DNA from 3 places in the Lysinibacillus sp. FSL K6-0232 genome. Region 2 is predicted to be linked to each of the others. Evidence: riboswitches for the same ligand, from Rfam matches in the RefSeq annotation. Region 2 holds a riboswitch; each other region holds the start of a gene.
What was found. Region 2 has a riboswitch for cobalamin ahead of MHB42_RS11430 (energy-coupling factor ABC transporter permease). Riboswitches for the same ligand answer to the same signal wherever they lie in the genome.

Region 1 (7,476 bases), 540 kb from region 2:
AATCGGGTCAATTGTTGCTGTACTGCCTGCTAAAATGGATGTCGAGGAATTCGGAGCAATCGCCATCACATAGCCATTGCGCATTCCTTCTTTCGCCACTGCCTTGCGTAAAGCATTCCATTTGTCGCTATTATAGTCACGCTTGTCAAAGTAGGCTCCTGTTTGCCAATCAGAGCCCTCGAATAATGGATACGCTCCTTTTTCACTTGCTAACGCATTGGAGGCACGAATTGTTAAATAGGCAATGTCCTCATACAGCTTATCCGCGTATTCGACTGCTTCCTCGGACTCCCATTGAATTTCCTTCAGCGCTAATAAATGATGCCAGCCAAATGTGCCAAGTCCAATGCCGCGGTAGCGTAAATTGGTGCGCTCTGCCTGCTTTACAGGAATCGTATTTAACGCAATAACATTATCAAGCATACGTACCTGAATCGGAATTAAACGCTCTAAGACGTTAGCAGGTACAGCTCTTCCTAGATTAATAGAAGACAAGTTACAAACAACAAAATCGCCAGGCTTACGACGCGTGACAATCACATCGTCCTCAAGTGTAATCGATTCAAATTCAGTTGGTGACATATTTTGAAAAATTTCAGTCCTTTTCTTCAATTAGGTTCGCTAAGCCTAATCCGTTCTTTTATGAACTGCTGCATATCACTATGCAGAGGAGACTATATCATCATCCTCAGCTCTACCTGTAGGATGCTCCGCTTTTCCCTTTATGAATTATCCCTTAATAGGGCCTCGCTTGAGGGGTACTCTACTCGCTTCTTCACCCATGTTTTTCAATGAGCTATACTTTCGATAGTCGTTAGGCATTTACTTTTGATTAAGTAAAATATGGTCAGGGAAATTTTGAGAATTCATTCTATATCTCATGGCATGTGTTGAAATACCATAAAACTTAGCTGCTTCTGTTATTGAATCAAATACCTGATTACCAACTTTACACGGATAGCCATTAATTTTAACTTCCCTTTTTGGCATTACTCGTGTATATGATGGAAAATTATCCGAATTTAATCTGTAATTAATTGTACTAATACCTATTCCTAATTGGTGTGAAGCCAGTGTGACTGATTCATATTCAACACTATCAATTATGACACACTTTGAGTTGGCCTTTTTCACTGATTCAATCATTTTTTTTGTTTTAGGCTTGCCAAATTGATGATTGCCTTTGCCAGTCATTTGCTCAGTTCTTTGCTTTCTTATAGCTTCCTTATTTGGGTTAAAAGTAAAGATATCTCCACCAATTGAAGTAAGTTTAATATTATAATATTCAGTAGAATTAACAACATCAAAGTAATTCAAGTAAAACTCTTCTAATTGATTTAATTCTTCTTCAGAATAAGCATTACAAATAATTTCTCTCTCAAAATTTTCTTTACCGTATTTTTTTATGGCTCTTTTCAAATATACTCCTGATCCTAAGTAATTTTCCCAGTTATTTACTCGATCATAAATACATTTCCCAATATATTTTTTACCATTTAATTTATTTGTTGTTACATATATGAACCCATATTCTTTAGAAATATCAATCACTCCTAAAACAGAATATTTGTTCTATTATATAAAACTCCAAATATTTAATCAAAAGATTTAGCACGGTGGGTTATCACTGAGTGACTTTCCCCGTTTAACGGAGTTTTCGACAACCATTTCTGATTGAAGGTGCTACAATTAACACAAATTCGAACTGTAAATCATGCCTTCATGCTGATTCGGATTCATGCGGTTCACTTCATCACGGTAGAACATAAACGGCACACCTGTTTCGAGCTGTGAGCGCATAATTCGCTTCATAATATCAATGGCTGGTACGACTTCACGGCTTAATAATGGATTTGCCACACATGCAGCATAGTTCGTGCGGAAGGAGCCATTTCCCTTTGCTTCATCGTAGGAATCCTCTAAGGAGAAGCCCATCACCTCACGTACTTCATGCGGGTCAAATAAATGCCAATCCTCACGTGCCTCCACTGCTTCCATAAAAATATCTGGTATGCATAGCCCTGTAAAAATATCATGGGCACGTAAACGCTCATCCCCATTGTTTAGGCGTAAATCTAAAAATGTAAAAACATCCTTATGCCAAACATCTAAATAAACAGCGATAGCTCCTTGGCGTTGTCCAAGCTGGTCAACTGAAACGGCTGTATTATTGAGCTGCTTAATCCACGGTAGCACACCACTGGATGCGCCCTTAAAGCCTTTAATGGCTGAGCCACGGCTACGAATTTTTCCCATATAAACACCGATACCACCGCCATATTTTGATAATGTCGCCACATCGGTATTAGTATCATAAATGCTTTGCAGGCTATCATCGACTGTGTCAATAAAGCAGCTAGAAAGCTGACCATGTGTTTTCCCAGCATTCGATAATGTTGGTGTTGCGACTGTCATATATAAATTACTCATCGCCCAATAAGCCTCTTGCACCTTTGCTAAACGGTCCTCTGTTTCATCCTGCATTAATGTCATGGCAATGACCATCCAGCGCTCCTGAGGAAGCTCCACAGGCGTTTTCGTATAATCACGCACAACATAGCGATCCATTAATGTTTTTAAGCCGATATATGTAAATAGCTCGTCACGACTAGCGTCTAAATAGCTTGTTAATTGCTGTAGCTCCTGTGCACTATATTTAGCTGTTAAGCTGTTATGATACAAGCCAGCCTCTGTATATCGTGCAAGCTGTGCTGGGAATGCTTGATACACATCCGTTGGTGCAACACCACGCTGTGCTGCAAATTGATTGTATAATTTTTCTAAGTAAAGATGTGCAGCCACAAATGTCCAGTAGGGCTCCTCCTCATCTATCAAGCTAAGCGCCTGTAAAATCATTGCATCCGCCCATGCGTCAAATGTAGCATTATCATTTTTGCGTAGCCAGCGATCCGATAATCTCACAAAGCTTTCCAGTTCATCCTCCGTGTAACGTTGTTGTAGCTTAGCTATTTGCTGTTCAATTTGCGTTGTCATCTATTCTCTCCCTTTCCTCCAGCAACATAAAAAAGCGATTACGCAACATTAATCGGCTGCATAATCGCTGTACAATCGGAAATGGAAATGAAGGACAAGCACACAAAAGCCGTGTGCAAATCTCTCGCCTCCACTTCTCAATCCCCGAAGAATGTGTTGCTGTCTTGAACAATGCGGCAGGTCTCCTGGCTTATGCTTCCTCCAAATAATCGCCTTCCCATTAAAAAAACAGTGGCTCCTTGATTATTTGTCAGCACGTACAGTTGCGGGGACAGCTTCGGCTTACAAGCATACTTGCTCCGAATTCCCTTTTAAACCATCTTGGTACCGTTTGTCCAACATACTATATATAGTGTTTTGATTCCTAAACAAATCTAACATATTGTGTTTAGGGTTGCAATAGGTGTTTTGCCCCTTGTTATGCTTTGGCTCAACTCAAGCCCGATGGCAATGCAGTTTTGCAAAATTTCTAGGGAAAAATTTTTGTGCCTGCTGCTCTTTTGCTGGGTCTATACCAAGTAAAAGAACGGTGCATGGGCCTGCTGATTTAGTTGCATCCAACGGACTGTCCACAACCATCTGTCCAAAAAGACGGCTATATTCCCCCTGTAGCCCCTTTGACCCAACAGGCCATACTTGCTGCACAATTTCTGACTGCCATGCTTGAAAAATCGGCTGAAGCTGTGCAACATCCTCAGGCTGTGCTAGTACCTCTGCCCCCACAAGCGGTAAGCCATATGTATACCAGCTCAGCCGTTCACGCTGAAAGGCTGCACGCTGCTGTGGCTCCCCAAGCATTGTAATAGCTAAGCCTGATTGACTAGTTGGCATATTGGATTCTGTGCTCCCAGCAATGGTAGGGCAGGCAAGCCCTGCTTCCTCAAAAACTTGCTGTATCCCTGCTAGATAACGTGACCATGCGGCATCTCCCGAAAAATTCGCCAGCAAAATATGCGTAGGCAAAGCCTGTGCGGCAAGCTGCTCTAAAAAGGTAACACGCGCTGTCATATAGGCTGTCAATGTATCTGATGCTGCTACAATATCCTGTGGCTTTTGCCCGATGGCTGCCGCATTATCCATTGTCGCAATAAGGCTTCCTACCTGTATGGCATTTCTCATAATAGGCTACCTTCCTTGCGCACTAAAACCTTTGTTAATACAGGCATAACGATAGCAGCTATCACTAAATTAATCGCTGTTGCCGCACAAATGCTGGCAAGCGCTCCCCAGAAAAATGCTGGGCTAATGATAAAGTAAAACGGCAATGGTGCAGCTACACCGTTTAGCAGAAAGGCAACAGGCCATTTCCAAACATGCATCCCCCTTCTATGCATCACCCCAAAAAGCCACACAACACCAAACATTTCAGCAGCAATAATAAGATGCAACGGACCTAGTGGAAAGCCTGCTGTTAATGCTGTTATAAAATGCCCAATTAGTCCTGCCGCTCCCGCTAGCACAGGCGATAAAAAAACAACACTTAAAAAGGCAGGCGCTGAGTCAAGCGCAACCGTTGGCATGATAAATAATGGAATTTTAATCATTGCCCCCACCGCACAAATTGCTGCAACCATTGCTGCCAGTACCCATTTCACCAGCTTTTGTCGCTCCATGTCATTCCCTCTTTTCCTTAATAGACTCACCAATGCCATACCAAATGCGAACAACCTGCTCCGCTTCCGCAAATAAAGCCTGATAGAAGCGACCACAGGTATCCCGTAATAGCCGTGCCTGCTTGTCCATTGGCACAACGCCACGCCCCATATCTGTCACAATCACCGCCAATGTACATTGCTGCGCTAGCTGCCGTAGCTCTGTCAGCATCGTTTGAATAAGTGGCGAATCATCCTCTAACGACTGTGTTACCAGCCATTTTTCTAAATTTTTCAGCACCAGCACGTCACACGCTGGCGCTTCCTTTGGTATTGCACCATCCACCAGTACAACGTGCTGCTGTTGATAGTAACGCATTACATAGTCGGTTTTGCCATTATAGGCTCCACCAATAAAGATATGCATCTTGCTCCCTCCTCCCAAGCCTTACGCGTAAATGTTAAAATAAATTGCTGGTCATGCGACACCTGATACGACCAAAAGGGCTGTTCCGTTGGAGCAAATGCTACAAGCAAGGCACGAATCACTCCACCATGAACGACAAGATAATAGTGATCCTCATCCTTTGGCAAAGCATAAAAGCCATCTAGTACACGCGCGGTAAATGCCTTAAAGCGCTCGCCCTGCGGCGGTGGCGTCTGGTCAGGGTCATCGAGCCATGCACGATACTGGGGCTGTGCCTGTAAATCCGTATAGGTCTTGCCTTCAAATGCCCCAAAATGCATTTCTCGCAATCTTGCATCTGCACAATAGCTGGCATTTGGAAAATAATACGACGCTGTTGTTTGACAGCGCTGTAAATCACTGCCATACACTTGTTGAACGGTATCATCAATTACAGTGAGTGCCATTGGATTAGCCAATGGTGCATCCGTCCAGCCAAGATAGCGTTTTTCTATATTGGCAGTTGTTGGTGCATGCCGAATTAAGCGCACAGTAACAATGTCACCCATAGCACAACCTCCATTCCTTCAATTGAAGCGCCCAGTAAATCACCTGATACACCGCCAAAATTACGCACAGTAAACTGGCGAAATAGCAGCAAGGCCAGCGCTAGCACCACTACAAGTATAACAGGCACGATTGACAGCTTTGTGATCACGAGTACAAGCGCTAGCCCCAGTATAAGAGATACTAGCATCCAGCCTGTTAATGCCTTTGCATGAATATGTGATTGAAAATAATAGGCAAGCCCTTTATCCTTCGCACATTTCAGCGATAAAAAATAAAGGCTCATCCCAATCCTTGTTAAAAAAGGTACGAATACAGCCATCCATAGAGCAAATTGCTGTTGGACAAAAAGCTCATGCAAAATAACAAACTTCCCTAATAATAAAAATAGCACAGCTAATACACCAAATGCCCCCACCCGTGGGTCATCTAAAATTTCCAGCCGCTTCTCACGATCCCGATACGAAAAATAAGCATCCCCCATATCAATAAAGCCATCTAAATGCAAGCCACCTGTCCATAAGGCAAAGAGCCCCAGCACAATAAAGGCTAGCAGTATATCACTGCTTGCCGTCCACTGTGTTAGACCGTAAAGAACAACGGCTACAGTTGCACCCATCAAAGCCCCTATCCACGGTAGGCAGGCAAACATCCCTGTAATGGTGGCTCTATTTAATGGCAGCTCTTTCTGTACAGGCAATACCGTAAAAAATTGAAATGCTAGCAGTAGGCTAGACCATATCGTTTTCATTTTTTTGCCTTCCTTCTCGATTACTTCCATCTTTTCGCAATACCATAATGGATTTCATAGGCTTCTTGTGCGGTAGCGACAAACCATTGATGGCATTGCCCCAGCGTTTGTCGATAAAGCTCCACCTCATGGCTTGCATAGGGCGGCTCATCAAACAGCTCATTCGACACAACAAGCAGCACAATATCTTGTGCTAGCAATGCCTCGATTGCCTGCTTGACCTGTGCAAGCTTGTTATCTAAGCAGCCTGGCTGTGCAAAGCAAGGTGTACCATCATCAAAGCCCTCATAAAAAATATTTGCCAGCCATGTTGTAACACAATCCCATAGCACAATATCGCCAGCCTTGCATTCAGCAAGCGCATCCGCTATTGCAGAGGGGGCCTCCACCGTGTGCCAATGTATAGGCTGTGCTTGCCGATCTGCCTGATGACGTAAAATGCGCTGCTGCATCTCCTGATCCAAGGCAACACCAGAGGCAAGATAAATAAACCGCTGTGCTTGGCAATAGCGTGCTGCCATTTGTTCAGCAAATTGGGATTTACCACTGCGCACACCGCCTGCTATAAAAATAAGTGGCATTTCTCACACCTCCTGTAAATGCTGGATATTGCCAATCTCTTTCACAAGCCACTGCTGGTCTTTATAAGCAATAACCGTCACACTTGTCCCATGGATAAAGGGTGCTGCCCATAGCTCACAAATATCGCGCTGTAAAATAGCATTGACAATACATTTAATCGTAACGGCATGTGACACAAGCAACACTGGCTGATTCCTATGCCGTTTAGCAATTTTTTCTAACACAGACATAGCTCGTGCTGTCACAGCACTAAAGCTTTCCGTATGTGTTGCTATAAATTGTGCAGGGTCATGTGTATACCGTTCATAATTCAGCCGATCTGTCGTCATAATATCTTCAATTCGCTGCCCTTGCCAGTCCCCCAAATAGATTTCGCGTAACTGCTCCTCATAATAGATAGGTAACTGTCGCGTCGCCGTTAAAATTGCCATTGTTTCCTTAGCACGACCACTTGAGCTACTATAGCCAGCCACAAACGGAATGGACTGTAATTGCTGCTGGAGCTTTTGTGCAGCCTCCTTGCCAGCAGCCGTTAATGGTGAATCTAGCCAGCCCTGTAAGCGCTGCTCCTGATTCCACACGGT
Region 2 (7,476 bases):
GAAAAGCTATAATCGTAAATTTTATCTGGGTCTACTGTTAATGGTTTGAAATCTGTTTTAAAATCCATGAAAAATGCCTCCTAAAGTGTTTGTTGTACAGCCTGTAAAACATCTTCAAATGTTGAATATTGCTGGCCGTATTGAATATTTGGTCTGGCAATTAAAATCGTTTCAATATTACAAGCAAGCGCCGCCTCTAGCTTCTCATCCACTGAGCCAACCTTGCCGCTTTCCTTCGTAATCATTAATGTTACGCCATATTGACGAAATAGCGCTTCATTTAACTCCTTTGAAAATGGACCTTGAATGGCCACAATATCTCGCTGTGCCACGCCGAGCGCCTCACATTTTTCCATATTGTCCAGTCGTGGCAGCATACGCGCAATCACTCTTGTATTGTCTAAGCCGTGAAGCACCTTTGTAAAGGTTGCGAGTGTCTTACTTCCTGTTGTTAGCATAATGACACCGCGTTTTTCTGCAGCTAGCTGAGCTGCCTCCTCATAATCCTTTACAACAGTAATTAAAGGATGGGCATAATGTTCATGAGCTCGCTCATAGCGAATATATGGAATCTGTGCCTGCTCTGCCGCTGCCATCGCATTTTTAGATGCCTCCTCCGCAAAGGGATGTGAGGCATCTACTACTAATTGATAGTTCTGCTCTGTAATAATCGCTGCCATTTCGTCAGCCGTGAGCCGACCGATTAAATGCGGCAAGCCAGCATCAGCAAGGCTAGTGGCTGCTGATTCGGTAACGACCGTAGCTGTGACAGGATACCCTGCCTGCTGCAATTCAAGGGCTAGGTTTCTTGCATCACTCGTCCCTGCTAACATGAAAATCATTTGACAGGCTCCTCTGCATGATGATGGTCATGGTCGTGATGGTGATCGTGTCCATGCTCGTGGTCATGATGATGGTGATGATGTGCATGTCCATGTACTGCCGCATAGGCACGGTAATTCTCTAAATCTTGCATGCCTGTTGATGTCCCATTAACAGCCTGCTCAATACGCTCTAATAACACATTTTGCAGACGTTCATGGTAGCCAAAATAATCGGCAATTTGAATCTCACACTCAGGATATTGCACATTAAAGCTTTCACACATTCCCTTCATACGCTCCATTAAAATGCCTGTGAATAAGAAGTATGGCAGCATCGTAATCTTTTTAGCACCTAGTTTGACACAACGCTCCATGCCTTCCTCAACACGCGGGTCTGTTACTCCCATAAAAGCGCTTTCCACATATTTGACAGGAAGCTTTTCCCATAGTAGTCGTGTGATTTTATAAAAATCACCATTTGCCTCTGGATCACTACCGCCTCGTGCAATTAATAAAATGGCTGTATCCTGCTGCTCCTCTTCCGTACTAAAACCAATGTCTGCTAGGCGATCTTGTAAAATCGCAAATATTTCTTCATGAATACCAATTGTTTGACCATATGTGAACGTAACGTTTGGATAATGTTCGCGTGCATGCTCAATTTCTGCTGGGATATGGAGCTTAGAATGACCTGCATGGAGTAAAATAATCGGAATGACATGAACCTCTGTTGCCCCTTTTTTCACACAGTTTGTAATTCCTTCTTCAATATTCGGTGAGGCAAATTCAAGAAAGCACGTTTCCACTAAAAATTGTGGATCAATACGCGGTGTCATTTGCTCGATAAATGTACGTACCTCATCATTTCCTGCTGCTAAACGGCTACCATGGCCGACAAATAAAATTGCTTTCATCTCTATTACTCCTCACTAGTCGCCGCATGGAGCTGGCTCTACTTTTATTTTGGAAGACATATCCTGATACGTAAAATGTAGTATCTTTTTCACACGTTTAAAATATTTAAACAAGCGCTCATTTGGATGAGCATTTGCTTTATATTCTTCAATAATCTCTGTAATAAGCGGTATCAGTTGTTCTGGCTCCAAGCCTTCTACAACAGGCTGTGCCGCATGTGCTGTACGACCCACTGGCTTTGCCCCAATAAAAACATCAAACTTACTTTTGCGGTATACAATGCCAATATCGTCAAACACAGCACGATAGCAAGCCATACCACAGCCATTAAAGCCAATATTTAATGTTTTCGGCAAGGACATGCCACCTAGCTTTTCCTGAATTTCTTCTGCATATGGAATTGAATCTGCCTTTTCACCATAGCAAAAATCACAAGCCTTCAATGTCACAACATCACCAATAGGCGCTAGTAAAAAGCCTACTGCCTGTAGCTTTTCGGTAATGCGATCAGGCTCAGTTGTTGGAATTTTTAAATGGATTTGATGCTCTGGTGTATATTCCATCGTGCCATTTTCACCAACGACCTCTGCCAATGTTGTCATTTGCTGTGGTGTAAAAAATTTATTAGCCACACCCGGGCTTACAGCTAATTCAAAAATGGATTCAATGTTTTGCTGGACAAGCTTTGGCGTTGCCTGTATTGCACTTGTTCCTTTCACCATTGCAAGTGCCGCTGTAGCCATTTCCAATGCTGTTTTTTTCGGTTTTGGCGCAGCGGCTACACTGGGTTTAATAAAGCGTCCTGCATTAGGGTCAGCAGCAAAATCATTTCGTGCAGCTCCTGTTTCTTGGTTCATTGCCCAAGGTTCATTTTCTTCACGCAAACGTTGATGTGGACGCAATGGCTGCTTCTCTGCACCAAGTGTATATTTGCGCTGATAGCCACGCGGTGTAATCATTTTATTATCATAGAAAAATGTCGAAGAATTCCCGATAATGACAGTTGTTAGCATACCAATATCATGCTCTAGCATTTCTGCTAATGTTGTCATCGTAATTTCTTGACGCTCACGATAGGCACTTTTCACAAGCCCAACAGGTGTATCAGGTGAACGGTATTCTAACAGAATGCGCTGTGCCTCCACAATTTGTCTTGTACGACGTCCACTTTTTGGATTGTAGAGTGCAATGACAAAGTCTGCCATCGCTGCCGCCTCTACACGCTTTGCAATTAAATTCCAAGGTGTTAAATGGTCGCTTAAGCTGATTGTGCAAGCATCATGCATAATGGGTGCTCCTAGTAAACTAGCACATGAATTAATCGCTGAAATCCCTGGAACAATTTCGACTTCAATGCCTGTTGCCTCTGTCCAGCCCAGCTCAATTAACACTTCATACACCAAACCAGCCATCCCGTAAACGCCGGCATCTCCACTGGAAATCACCGAAACAATACTACCAGCCTCTGCTTGACGCACAGCCTCCTGTGCACGTGAAACCTCCTCTGTCATACCTGTACTAATAATTGACTTGGCATTGACTAAATCTTGAATAAGCTCTACATAGGTTTTATAGCCGATAATCATATCACTTTGTTGCAATGCCTCTACAGCACGTGTCGTAATATGCTTAAAATCTCCAGGTCCAAAGCCCACTACGAAAATTTTCCCTTTTTGTGCCATCCTGTTACCTCTCTTTCACCTTTTCAATCCCTTTAATGGCCGTTGTCTGTGCTGTGCGCTGTAATGTCCCCTCACGCAATGAAAAGACATGCTCCTTGTATAAAGCTTCATGATGCAAATCTTGTACAAGTGCTCTCGCATGCTCTGTTGATGGCACACGATACCAATTGCCTTGTGGATAGGCAATGACAACACAAGCATCCTTACATCGTCCATTACAGCGTGTTCTTGTCGTATGTATTTCTTTATCAAGTGCTTGTCGCTGTATTTCATCTCGAATGGCTTGTGTAATATCCTCCCCATCCTTTTTCATACAGCTACTACCGTTGCAAATAAAGAGATGTGTTTGCATCCCCTCTAAATTCCATGTTGTCATCTAATTGCTCCCTTCATTTGCTTTTTTGGAAAAGAAAAAACCTTTACTCTTCATGGAGAGTAAAGGTTTTATAGAAGCTTGATAAAAACGAATAAAATACTGGTACCCGCTCTTGCTTCAACTTCTCCCTCCGAAAAGTTTGCATGCACAATCAACTAAGCAGGTCTCCTGACTTAAGCTTCATTTTACTTTCACGCCTTCCCAGTTTGCACGAGTGGCTTTGTGATTTCATCAGCTATTACAGTAGCGGGGGCTGTATTGGATTCTCACCAATTTCCCTATTATCTCGAATATTCGAGCACTTATTGATGTTTATATGAAATTATTAACGTTATCCATTGAATAGAAAACTGTCTTTATCATAGCTTATTATTTTAAAATTTCAATATTTCTTTAATAATTTGTGATAAATTTATCAGTTTCGCTTATCAGAATTTTCAACATTGCGCCTTCATTCAAAATTTTTTATAAAAAGTATAGCATATTTATAGAAATTCATGTTACACTTTGTCGTGAAATCTCACAATTTTATATTTTTTTCGGTGTAAAATACTTGTTATTTTACTTAAAAGGGAAGTCGGTGTAAATCCGACGCGGTCCCGCCACTGTAATAGGGAGTTTTATAGAAAACGCCACTGTCCAACGGATGGGAAGGTCTATAAAGCAGTGAACTAGAGCCAGGAGACCTGCCGAAAAATACGTGACCGTTTCAGCCTACGAGGATAGGTGTGCGACTTAGCAGATAAATAGATTATTTGCCTTTTTTTAGCGTGCACTTTTCCTGTAGCGGAGAAGTGCTTTTTGTATGGGCTCAGTCAAATGTCCTGTTTAGCGAGCAACAGGATGCTTATGGGATCATGCAAAAGTCTAAATACGCATCAAAGAATTTCTTCGCACGCACTATTCTTGCAATCTATTTCATCGTGAGGAGGAAAAATATTGAAGTTTTCTTGGTGGAAATGTAGTTATTTTTTATTGGCATACTTAATAGTGCCAAAGCAAGCTTTTGCTATGCATATTATGGAAGGCTTTTTACCCATTGAATGGGCTATTTTTTGGTGGATTATCTCTATCCCTTTTATTGTCTTAGGATTGCGTTCCATTCGAAAAACCATTGATGCCAACCCTGAAACAAAAATGGTGTTAGGGCTTTCAGGAGCCTTTGCGTTTGTATTATCCGCCTTAAAAATCCCTTCAGTGACAGGAAGTTGCTCGCATCCTACAGGTGTTGGACTTGGGACCATTTTGTTTGGCCCGCTTGCCATGAGTGTTATTGGCACAATTGTGCTATTATTCCAATCTCTGCTGTTAGCACATGGCGGTCTGACAACATTAGGGGCAAACGCCTTTTCAATGGCGATTGTAGGACCTTTTATCGCTTACTTTACTTTTAAAGGAGCACAAAAAATAGGATTATCCTTTTCTCTAGCAGTTTTCTGCGCTGCGATGCTCGGTGACTTAGGCACATATGTTATCACTTCGGTACAGCTAGCCCTTGCCTTCCCTTCAGAGGTTGGTGGCTTCGCCGCATCCTTTACAAAGTTCGCAAGTATTTTTGCATTAACACAAGTTCCATTAGCCATTAGTGAAGGGATTTTAACCGTCATTGTGATGAATTTCTTGAAAAAATATAATCTTAGCGAATTAAAAGCCTTACGTGTTTTCTCAGTAAAGGAGGCGCACTAGACATGAAACGTAACTTACTGCTAGTAGCTATTGTTGTTCTGTTAGCGATTATTCCCCTCTTTATTCAAAAGGGCGCAGAGTTTGGTGGTGCTGATGGTGAAGCTGAAGCAGCGATTGGTGACATTAACAAAGACTATGAGCCTTGGTTTGAAAGTTTATGGGAGCCACCTAGTGGTGAAATTGAAAGCTTATTATTTGTTCTACAAGCAGCGATTGGTGCGGGCTTTATTGGCTATTTTATCGGCTATATGCGCGGCAAGCATAAAGAGGGCTAACGACTATGCTATTCATTGATAAGTATGCTTATCTGAATAAGCTAGCGCTTGTTCATCCGCTAGAAAAAATGACCTTTTCATTAGGGCTATTGTTATTATCCCTTCTTTTCAAAGATGAACAGCTTTCACTCATTACATTTTTTGTAATGAGTGCTTTTATCATTGTTGGCGCAAAAATCCCATTAAGCTATTATGGAAAGCTGTTACTTTTACCATGCTTGTTCTTATTCACTAGCCTTATAGCCATTTTAATCTCCATGACACCATCCACCCATGTCTTACCTGCTCATATTTGGTCTGTTACCTTCAGCCATTGGACCATTTTTATTGGGCAAGCAAGTATGACATCAGCACAGCAATTATTTTTTAGTGTGCTTGGTAGTATAAGCTGCTTATATTTTTTAGTTTTAACAACATCGGTTAACGGTATTTGTTATGTTTTACGACAATGGCGATTGCCTGTGTTATTGGTCGAATTAGTAGAGCTAACCTACCGTTTTATTTTTCTTTTTTTAGCGAGCATGCAAAATATTTATGTTGCCCAACAAGCACGTCTTGGCTATCATTCCCCAATGCAATGGCTACGTTCTATCTCCATGCTTATTGCAGCATTATTTGTAGAGATGTTTCAACGTAGCCGAGAGCTGAACAATGCCATGCAGTCACGTGGTGGCGAGGCTGTTTATTGGCAGGAAGCGGGCGCTTATCGCAAGAAAAATTGGTTAGGCATGGCAGCTATTTTTCTATTCTTCATCATATATGGAGGTTTTGTTAGATGACAGCAAATTATTTTGAGCTTGAGCATCTGTCCCATGTTTATGCGGATGGCACAAAGGCTCTAATAGATATTTCATTGCACATTCCAAAAGGAAAAAAAATCGCTATACTCGGGCAAAATGGCGCAGGAAAGTCAACATTATTTCAGCATCTTAATGGCATCCTAAAGCCCACTTCAGGAACGATTTCCTTTTGTGGGAGGAAGCTTCAATATAGTAGAAAAGCTTTAAAGGCTCTTCGTCAGCAGGTTGGTATTGTTTTTCAACATGCTGACCATCAGCTTTTTTCAGGCACAGTCAAGCAAGATATAGCGTATGGTCCGCTTAATCTTGGCTGGTCAAGCGAAAAAATTGAAGAAAGGATTGCTTGGGCTGTTGCACAAACAGAGGTAGAGGATTTATTGGAGAAGCCGATTCATTTTTTAAGTGTTGGACAGAAAAAGCGTGTAGCAATGGCTGGTGTTTTAGCAATGGAGCCATCTGTTCTGTTATTAGATGAACCAACAGCAGGGTTAGATCATTATTATGCTACACAAGTTTTACAATACCTCGCTACATTAGAAAATGGCGACAGAACAATTTTACTCGCAACACATGATATCCAGCTCGCCTATGAATGGGCGGAGCATATTATTGTGATGGAGGCAGGGTCAATTATTTATAATGGGGACCCTATTACGCTGTTCTATAACGAAGAGCTACTAAAGCGTGCACATCTCGAACGCCCATGGGTTTTTACGATGGCACTGTTACTACAAGAAAAACATATTATCCAAAGCCATCAGGCAATTCCTCGCTCCAAAGCTGATTTGCACAAATTAATTCAGCAGCTTTAAAGGATGGAGTTTAAATATGGGTGAAAATTTTTCCTCATTTACGAAACTTTTCTATTGTTGAGCCGTATAAATAATAGTCAAAGCTTAATTTACGATCTGAAGGAGA
Region 3 (7,476 bases), 1.3 Mb from region 2:
CAATTAAATAAATCATTGTAAAAACTTTAGAATAATTAGAAGTTGGATATAGTCCTGTTTCTACACCTGTTGGAATTAAGCTAACGACCGCAAAATACATAGCATCCAACCAATACCACCCTTCAGTTCCTTTGTAAAACAATGTTCCTGATAAAATAATTAACACTAATGTTGTAAATAGCGATAAAAAATATGGTCGTTGAAAGGAGCGCCACAATCCTATTAACAATCTTTTAGCAGATAATATAAATGATATCATACCTTTCTCCTCTCTAGTAATGACTGTCTATGTACGTTATCTACAACCTGCACATACTATAGTCAGACTATACTGTGCTTTTTCACAAAACATCAAAAGGTAGGAGCATCTTGTTATCGCTCCTACCCTCTCCTTATTATTGAGTGGTTAGTTGACTAAGGTTGACAAATATTTTGGCTGCCTCGCTTCGTTTTGTTGGAGCCTTTGGTAAGTATTGCTTGCCATCTCCTACTACAATCCCTAGCTCATACAGCATTGTAATTGCCTGCTGTGTTTCTACATCATATGAAGCAATATCTGTAAATGGTAGTTGATTACCTGTCACTACAGAAGGCTGATTAAATTGCTGTTCATAAGCTCGATAAAGCATTAATGCTAATTGAGCACGTGTTACCGGCTGTCCTGGATTGAATTTTCCATCTGCTGTACCTTTAATGAGTCCGTGTGCATAGGCTGCTGCAATTTCTGACTTTGTTTTAGCATCATAATTCGCAATATCTGTAAATGGTGCTTGCTCCTGTGTTGTTAATCCTAGACTTCTTACAAGTATTGCTGCAGCTTGGACACGTGTTATATTATGATTCGGTCTAAATGTACCATCTGGATAGCCATTCATAATGCCTGTTGCTGCAGCTTTTTGAATATACTCTTTTGCCCAATGACTTTCTATATCCGTAAAGCTAATAGCTCCCTTTGTGGTAAATGTAATGGCTGGATTTTGAACACTTTCATTACCAGCCGCATCCACTGCTTTTACTACAATATGATAGGCTGTATTTTCTGTTAGCTGATCAAGTGTAATCGCAGTTGTATTGGCATCAACTGTTGATATTTGCTGGTCATTGACAAAGATACGATAATTCGTTACACCTACATTATCTGTTGCCTTGTGCCAGCTTACCTCTACAGTAGTAGAATTCTTTACATTTACAGCAATTGCCTTCGATACATCCCATAAAGAGCTTGTCTTCATGATTGGTAAAAATGCTTCATTTGCTACTGCTAAATAGCCAGCCTCACTTAAATGAATATTTTCTGGATTTGGTAAATAGCTTGGAACATCCTTTGCCACAACATCATATGTTGGCACAAACGTTGCACCTGCTTTTTCAACCGCTGCTTTTAATGTTGTATTAAGTGTAGCTAGTAGCACTTTAAACTGTGCTTGTAGTTTTTCCTCATAATATGGGAACGAATTATAATAGCCCATTACATATACTTCTGCTTGTGGATTTAATTTTTTTATTTCTCCTAAAATAGCTCCAACATTGGCTACTGTTTCCTTTGTCGCCTTAATAATGGCAGCCGTATTAATGCCCGTTTGCTGTGATTCTTTTAAAATAGGCAATAAATCATTGGCTCCAGCAGTTAATGTAATAATTTCAGCATTTTTAATAGCATCACGTAGCTTTACTTGCTCACTTGTATAGCCAAAGCCCGTCACTGCCTTTTCTACATTATTTTGGATATCTGTTAAAATATTTGTTGTTGTATAGCCTGACATCGCAAAGCCTTTGTTATAGGAAGCTAAAAAGCCCTCTTGTTGCAATGCTTGTGCTACAAAATCTGTGTAGCTTAGCCCAATAAGACCTAGCTCATTCATACCATGAGCTAATGAATCACCCAGTGCCACATAATCTGCCTGAACAGCCCAGCTCGGTGCTATATTGTCGGTTTGCTCCTCTGCATTGGCTGCTACAGGGGCAACTAACTGTAAAGCAAGTATACTTGTAGCTAAAAAACGAAATTTCTTTGATAATTGCATACACTTTCGCCTCCATCTATAAAATAGTACATGTAACCACCATTTTACTAGAGAAAGGTTAAAAATAGGTTAAATAATAATATTTTTTTAATTTCTATTCCTTATTTAGTCAGCTTGTATTTTTCCATAAATTCCACCACCCCCAACAGCAATCGCTAATTGACCTGTTCTTGCTTGATCAATGAATGTAGCAATTTTAGAGGGGACAATTTGTTCAAGCTGCTCTAGTGTTACATTGTGTAAAATATTCATCTCTGTTCCAAATGCTTGCAGTAATCGTTCCAGCATCTTAGGTCCAATTCCAGGAATAAAATCTAACGGCACCTGATGAATATAAGGGGGTCTATATCGAGTATTCAGTAAATCCTCCGATAGCTCCTGAATGCGTGTAGCCACACCTTTTATAATTTGTGTACTTCCACAATTTGTACAGTGAGTTGCTAGATTATCAAGCTGTTCACCACATTTTGCACAGACGGTTTGATGGTATTTACCAAGTAAAGGATTTAATCCATAATTTGCAAGGACTGCACGACCCTGCTGTTCATGAAGAGCCTTTTTTAGCTCTGTAAAATTGGCTGCTGCTAATCGTAGCTTTTGATATTCACGTGCTATTTTTCCAAGGGAATGAGCATCAGAGTTACTAACAAATGTATATGCCTGAAGCTCTTTTATTTGATTGACCATCATTGTATCAGAGCTTAACCCTAATTCAATAGCGTCTATCATCTTCGGATCAAATACCTCTGTTAAACTGCGCTGAACACCTTTGCCAAACAGGCTTTTAAAGGGGGTAAAAACATGTGCAGGAATAAAAAGCCCACCCAATTCATACACCTTTTGCTGTAATGTTCGTCCATCACAATAGATTCGCTGTGAGCTTAAATGGATATTTTTCATATGCTGAGCCATCCAATTTGAAAATTGCTTCATTAGCAAAAGTGTAGGGAAGTATGCAAGCACATGAATAGGGCCATGGCAAAATTGATCATAAATTTCAATTTCTGAACCTGGAATTAGTGTTGTTTCCTGAAAACGTAGCCCCCCTCCTTCTAGCTCCTTTAGTTCACCTTGCGCTAATAGCTCACTCATTTCCTCTATAACCTCTGGTGAATGACAATCGATAATACCAATAATATCTAACCCCTTTCTTGCACTGGCTGTTTCTAAGATGCGTGCTAATGTTAATGTTTTACTGCCTGTAATTTTCACAGCACGTCCACTAGCAGTACGACCAATATGAATATGTAAATCTGCATAAAACTCTTTCATTTATAGCACTTCCTTTTGTGTATGTTAAAAGAAAAGTACCTTACATTACTGCAAGGCATTTTATTGTTTATGATGACCTGCCATGTTAGGGTTCGCTTCATAGGCAGTTGATCCTTGAGCTGGTATTTCGGATGAATCATATGCTACTAATGTAACACCTATATCCTTCTCTAGCTTATTAATTTTATCAAGTTGCTGTTGATTGAGGTTGGCTAATTTTATTTCTTCCATTGTTTATCATTCCTTTCAACCATAAAGTTCCCTAAAATTAAGCTATCTATACAAGGAAATAGGCTATCAAGAAAGTGGAAATTTTCTTAATAGCCCATTGATATAGTATGCTCAATTATGTTGCTGCTACTGCCTTTATTTTATTGCTTGTAAATTGTTCAGGAATATAGGTTAGATATGGCTTGCCTGTCAATGCATGTGTCTGAATATCCGCGTAGACACCAAATACCTTTTGCAATAATGCAGGCGTTAGCACTTCCTCTGGTGTACCATAGCATACAATCCGTCCATGCTGTAGCACATATATTTGATCACAGTACATAGCCGCGATATTTAAGTCATGCAAAGCTGCGACTACTGTTAAATGTAAGGTTTGAATTAAATCCATCACCTGAAGCTGATGTTGAATATCTAAATGATTTGTTGGCTCATCTAGAATAAGCACCTGTGCTTGTTGTGCAAGTGCCCGCGCAACCATAACACGCTTTTTCTCGCCTCCTGAAAGGGAGCTAAAGCTGCGTTTTGCTAGATGCTCAATACCTGTTTGCTTCAGCGCATCTTTCACAATTCGAAAATCCTGCTCTTTGTCTAGCTCTAATAACTTTTTATGTGGTGTTCTACCCATACTAACTAAATCATGTACAGTAAAATCAAATAATACAGGTGTTTCTTGACTAACAACAGCTAAATTTTTGGCAATAGCTTTACTCGATTGCTTTAAAATATCGTGCTCGTTTAATAAAATTGTACCATTTTCAGGCTTTAATAAACGATACATATTTTTTAACAACGTTGATTTACCGCTACCATTAGGACCAATTAGCCCAACAAATTGCTTTTCCTTTATGTGAATACTCACTTCATGTAATATGCGCTGATCGTTAATGGAGAATGATACTTGCTTTGCTTCTAATGTCATCTTTTTAATCTCCTTCACCAAAAGAATAATTGTTACGACGGAGTAGCCAAATAAAGAATGGTCCGCCACAAAAGGCAGTAATAATACCAATTGGCATTTCCTGAGGAGCAATAATAATTCGAGCCACTGCATCTGCCCAAACTAAGAAAATCCCGCCCAATAAGGCACTAATGGGTATAACATATTTATAATTAGACCCGACAATTAATCGGACAATATGTGGAATGATTAATCCTACAAAGCCAATAGCACCGCTTACAGCAACAAGTACCCCTGTTAATAACGAAACAAGTAAGACAAGCTGTATACGAAATTGCTGAAGGTTGACACCTAATGTGACAGCAGCCTCTTCGCCCAATAATAGTAAATTTAAGTTTCGATAATGGAGCCAAAGTAAAGCAAATACTACTAAAAGGACGATAGCTGGAATGATAATATTTGTCCATTTGGCACCAGCTAAACTACCAAGCATCCAAAACATCACTGCCTTTAATGCACCCTCTTGCTTTGCCATCATTAAAATAAAATTCGAAACGGCTGTTAAAATAAAGGACACCGCCATGCCTGCTAATAGTAGACGAAAGATAGAAACACGCCCTCCAACACGCGATAAAAAAAATACAAGCACAATAGCAAATAATGACCCTAAAAAGGCGGATACGGAAAGAGCATACATACCTAAAAACGAAAAAGCACCTAAAATAATAACAGAGGTTGCTCCCACCGCTGCGCCTGAAGAAATACCTAAAATATAAGGATCAGCAATAGAATTTCGCACAAGCGCCTGAATAGCAGCACCTGCAATTGCTAAGCCTGCTCCAACAATAGCCGCCAGTATGACACGTGGCACTCGTATTTGCCAAATAATAATTTCCTGTGAGCGGCTCCAATCAGACTCTATAAAGTTATGTATAAAAGGTAGCTTCGAAAGAATCACCTTCCAAACATATAATGGCGTTACAGATACAGACCCAACCATTACAGCAAAGGTCATAGAAACGATTAATATGAAAACAAGTAGTACAGAAAATAATATAAACTTTTTATTCATTCAGTAAACTCCTACAAATTTGATGGATAAAGCAATTAGCTAATGCCTTTCAGAGCCTATGATTATTTATCTCAACAACAATAAAGTTGAAGCAAAATAAAAAAAGGCATTCTATACAAAAATATGCATAGAAATACCCTCGATTAAACAAAGTCAGAAAATAACCAGCTATTGTCCGTAATTGCTTGCATCCTCGTGGGCATTACAGGTATTACTAATTGGCAGGTCTCCTGGCTTCGATTCTGCGTCCTCTGATAGCCTTCCCATTTTTCAACAGTGGCATAAAAATCATAGAACTCGTCGTTACAGTTGCGGGACAGCGTCGGACTTTCACCGACTTCCCTTTTAAGTGACATAAAAAGATGTCACACCAATAGTAGCAAATAATATTAAATGATAACGACTCTATCATACAGTTTTATAGGTTGTTCGTCCATATGGAACTATTATTTAACAGCTCTATATTTTAGTTAACTAAATGAAATTTTTATGTTGACACAAATATATCCATTCTTTACACTAGCATTAATAACTATAAAAATTAGAGGTGAGAGCATGGCAACAGTTACAGAACACCGTCATCATAAATTAAGAACCGTAGATATCGCTTATATTGGCTTATTCTCTACACTAATGATGGTAGGTGCTAATATTACTTCCTTTATACCATTTTTAGTAGTGGGTGGTGTCCCAATCACACTGCAAACTTTCTTTGCCATTTTATCAGGTCTTATTCTTGGTAGTCGAAAAGGCGCGCTCGCTTGTACTGTCTATATGTGTATCGGATTAGCAGGAGCGCCTGTCTTTTCTCGCTTTGGTGGAGGCTTTGGGCAAATTTTAAGCCCTACTTTTGGTTTTATTGTGTCATATATTTTATTGGCATTTATTGCTGGTCTTATTGTCGAACGCAGTGGCACAAAAATGAGCTATATAGTGGCTGCGTTAATCGCCTTTATCTTTAATTATGTATTCGGCACAAATTGGATGTATTTTGCGTATAAGCTTTGGGCAAGCGCACCAGAAGGCTTTACATATAAATTAGCGTGGCTTTGGATGGTTCCACCACTACCAAAGGATGTTATCTTATCTGTCTTTGCAGGTATCTTTGCTTACCGATTACAAAAAACATTAAAAATTATTCCAATCAAATAAGCAAAAGAGCTGTGAGAAAGCCAATAAAACGTCAGCTTTCTCAACAGCCCTTCTATACATTAAATATATTTTTTTGCCCAGTCAATAAAGTTATCCATCACAACATCAAGGAATTTTACAGTTCCTTCATCCGTTAAATTTCCTTCTGCATCAAATTTCGTATGCACAGCACCAATATAAACATCGTTACCACTTAGTAATGGTGAATTGACACCAGGAGAGAATAAAATATCACGTAAATGTAATTGAGCTTTAACTGTACCTAAGTTCCCCATAGAAGCACCCATTATAATAGATGGTTTACCGATCATTACTTTATCCACACGAGATAACCAGTCAATAGCATTGACCATGACACCTGGAACTGTTCCATTATATTCTGGTGTTACCCATAACACAGCATCTGCCGCTTTTACTTTTGCTTTAAAATCAAGCACTGTTTGTGGTGGATCATTTTCGTTATCTTGATTATACATTGGTAAATCTTTTAAACTTAAAACTTCAAGATCGAATTTTTCTGCATAACGTTTTTGAATAAATTGAGCTAACTGCATATTATAAGATTCTTTACGGATACTACCTACGATGGCTACTACTTTCACGATGTTTCCTCCTAAATGAATATTAGTCATAGTATTTGTATAGCTATTCTATTTTATACCACATTAATAATACGTGACAAATTCTTCGACAGGCTTTCGATAGCCACGTAAACGACGGCTGCTTTCCTTTTCTTTGCCAATCGTAATCATCAGGACAATCTCATGCGTTTCTGGCACATTAAATAATGCACGCATTTGTTGCTGATCAAAGCCAATCATTGGGCA

Region 1: another riboswitch for cobalamin. It lies ahead of MHB42_RS08785 (ribonucleotide reductase N-terminal alpha domain-containing protein); the one in region 2 lies ahead of MHB42_RS11430 (energy-coupling factor ABC transporter permease).
Region 3: another riboswitch for cobalamin. It lies ahead of MHB42_RS17840 (FecCD family ABC transporter permease); the one in region 2 lies ahead of MHB42_RS11430 (energy-coupling factor ABC transporter permease).

What each region holds. Positions count from the first base shown of each region.
Region 1 covers NZ_JBBOYW010000001.1:1,798,248-1,805,723, reverse strand. Annotated here, with positions in the region: partial or broken gene MHB42_RS08795 (ribonucleoside-diphosphate reductase subunit alpha) at 1-600, opposite strand, end outside; gene MHB42_RS08790 (hypothetical protein) at 823-1,551, opposite strand; partial or broken gene MHB42_RS08785 (ribonucleotide reductase N-terminal alpha domain-containing protein) at 1,693-2,994, opposite strand; cobalamin riboswitch at 3,152-3,341, opposite strand; gene MHB42_RS08780 (hypothetical protein) at 3,430-4,113, opposite strand; gene MHB42_RS08775 (ECF transporter S component) at 4,110-4,607, opposite strand; gene MHB42_RS08770 (bifunctional adenosylcobinamide kinase/adenosylcobinamide-phosphate guanylyltransferase) at 4,609-5,013, opposite strand; gene MHB42_RS08765 (histidine phosphatase family protein) at 4,965-5,561, opposite strand; gene cobS (adenosylcobinamide-GDP ribazoletransferase) at 5,534-6,310, opposite strand; gene MHB42_RS08755 (bifunctional adenosylcobinamide kinase/adenosylcobinamide-phosphate guanylyltransferase) at 6,331-6,891, opposite strand; gene MHB42_RS08750 (histidine phosphatase family protein) at 6,895-7,476, opposite strand, start outside.
Region 2 covers NZ_JBBOYW010000001.1:2,337,478-2,344,953, forward strand. Annotated here, with positions in the region: gene MHB42_RS11405 (precorrin-8X methylmutase) at 1-68, opposite strand, end outside; gene cobK (precorrin-6A reductase) at 81-842, opposite strand; gene MHB42_RS11415 (sirohydrochlorin chelatase) at 839-1,738, opposite strand; gene cobJ (precorrin-3B C(17)-methyltransferase) at 1,754-3,421, opposite strand; gene MHB42_RS11425 ((2Fe-2S) ferredoxin domain-containing protein) at 3,426-3,797, opposite strand; cobalamin riboswitch at 3,938-4,118, opposite strand; cobalamin riboswitch at 4,321-4,505, shown strand; gene MHB42_RS11430 (energy-coupling factor ABC transporter permease) at 4,737-5,483, shown strand; gene MHB42_RS11435 (energy-coupling factor ABC transporter substrate-binding protein) at 5,486-5,758, shown strand; gene cbiQ (cobalt ECF transporter T component CbiQ) at 5,764-6,537, shown strand; gene MHB42_RS11445 (energy-coupling factor ABC transporter ATP-binding protein) at 6,534-7,370, shown strand.
Region 3 covers NZ_JBBOYW010000001.1:3,631,434-3,638,909, forward strand. Annotated here, with positions in the region: gene MHB42_RS17815 (potassium channel family protein) at 1-259, opposite strand, end outside; gene MHB42_RS17820 (S-layer homology domain-containing protein) at 396-2,024, opposite strand; gene MHB42_RS17825 (endonuclease Q family protein) at 2,130-3,296, opposite strand; gene MHB42_RS17830 (hypothetical protein) at 3,357-3,527, opposite strand; gene MHB42_RS17835 (heme ABC transporter ATP-binding protein) at 3,643-4,446, opposite strand; gene MHB42_RS17840 (FecCD family ABC transporter permease) at 4,451-5,497, opposite strand; cobalamin riboswitch at 5,700-5,887, opposite strand; gene MHB42_RS17845 (biotin transporter BioY) at 6,053-6,649, shown strand; gene MHB42_RS17850 (NADPH-dependent FMN reductase) at 6,709-7,251, opposite strand; gene MHB42_RS17855 (nitroreductase family protein) at 7,315-7,476, opposite strand, start outside.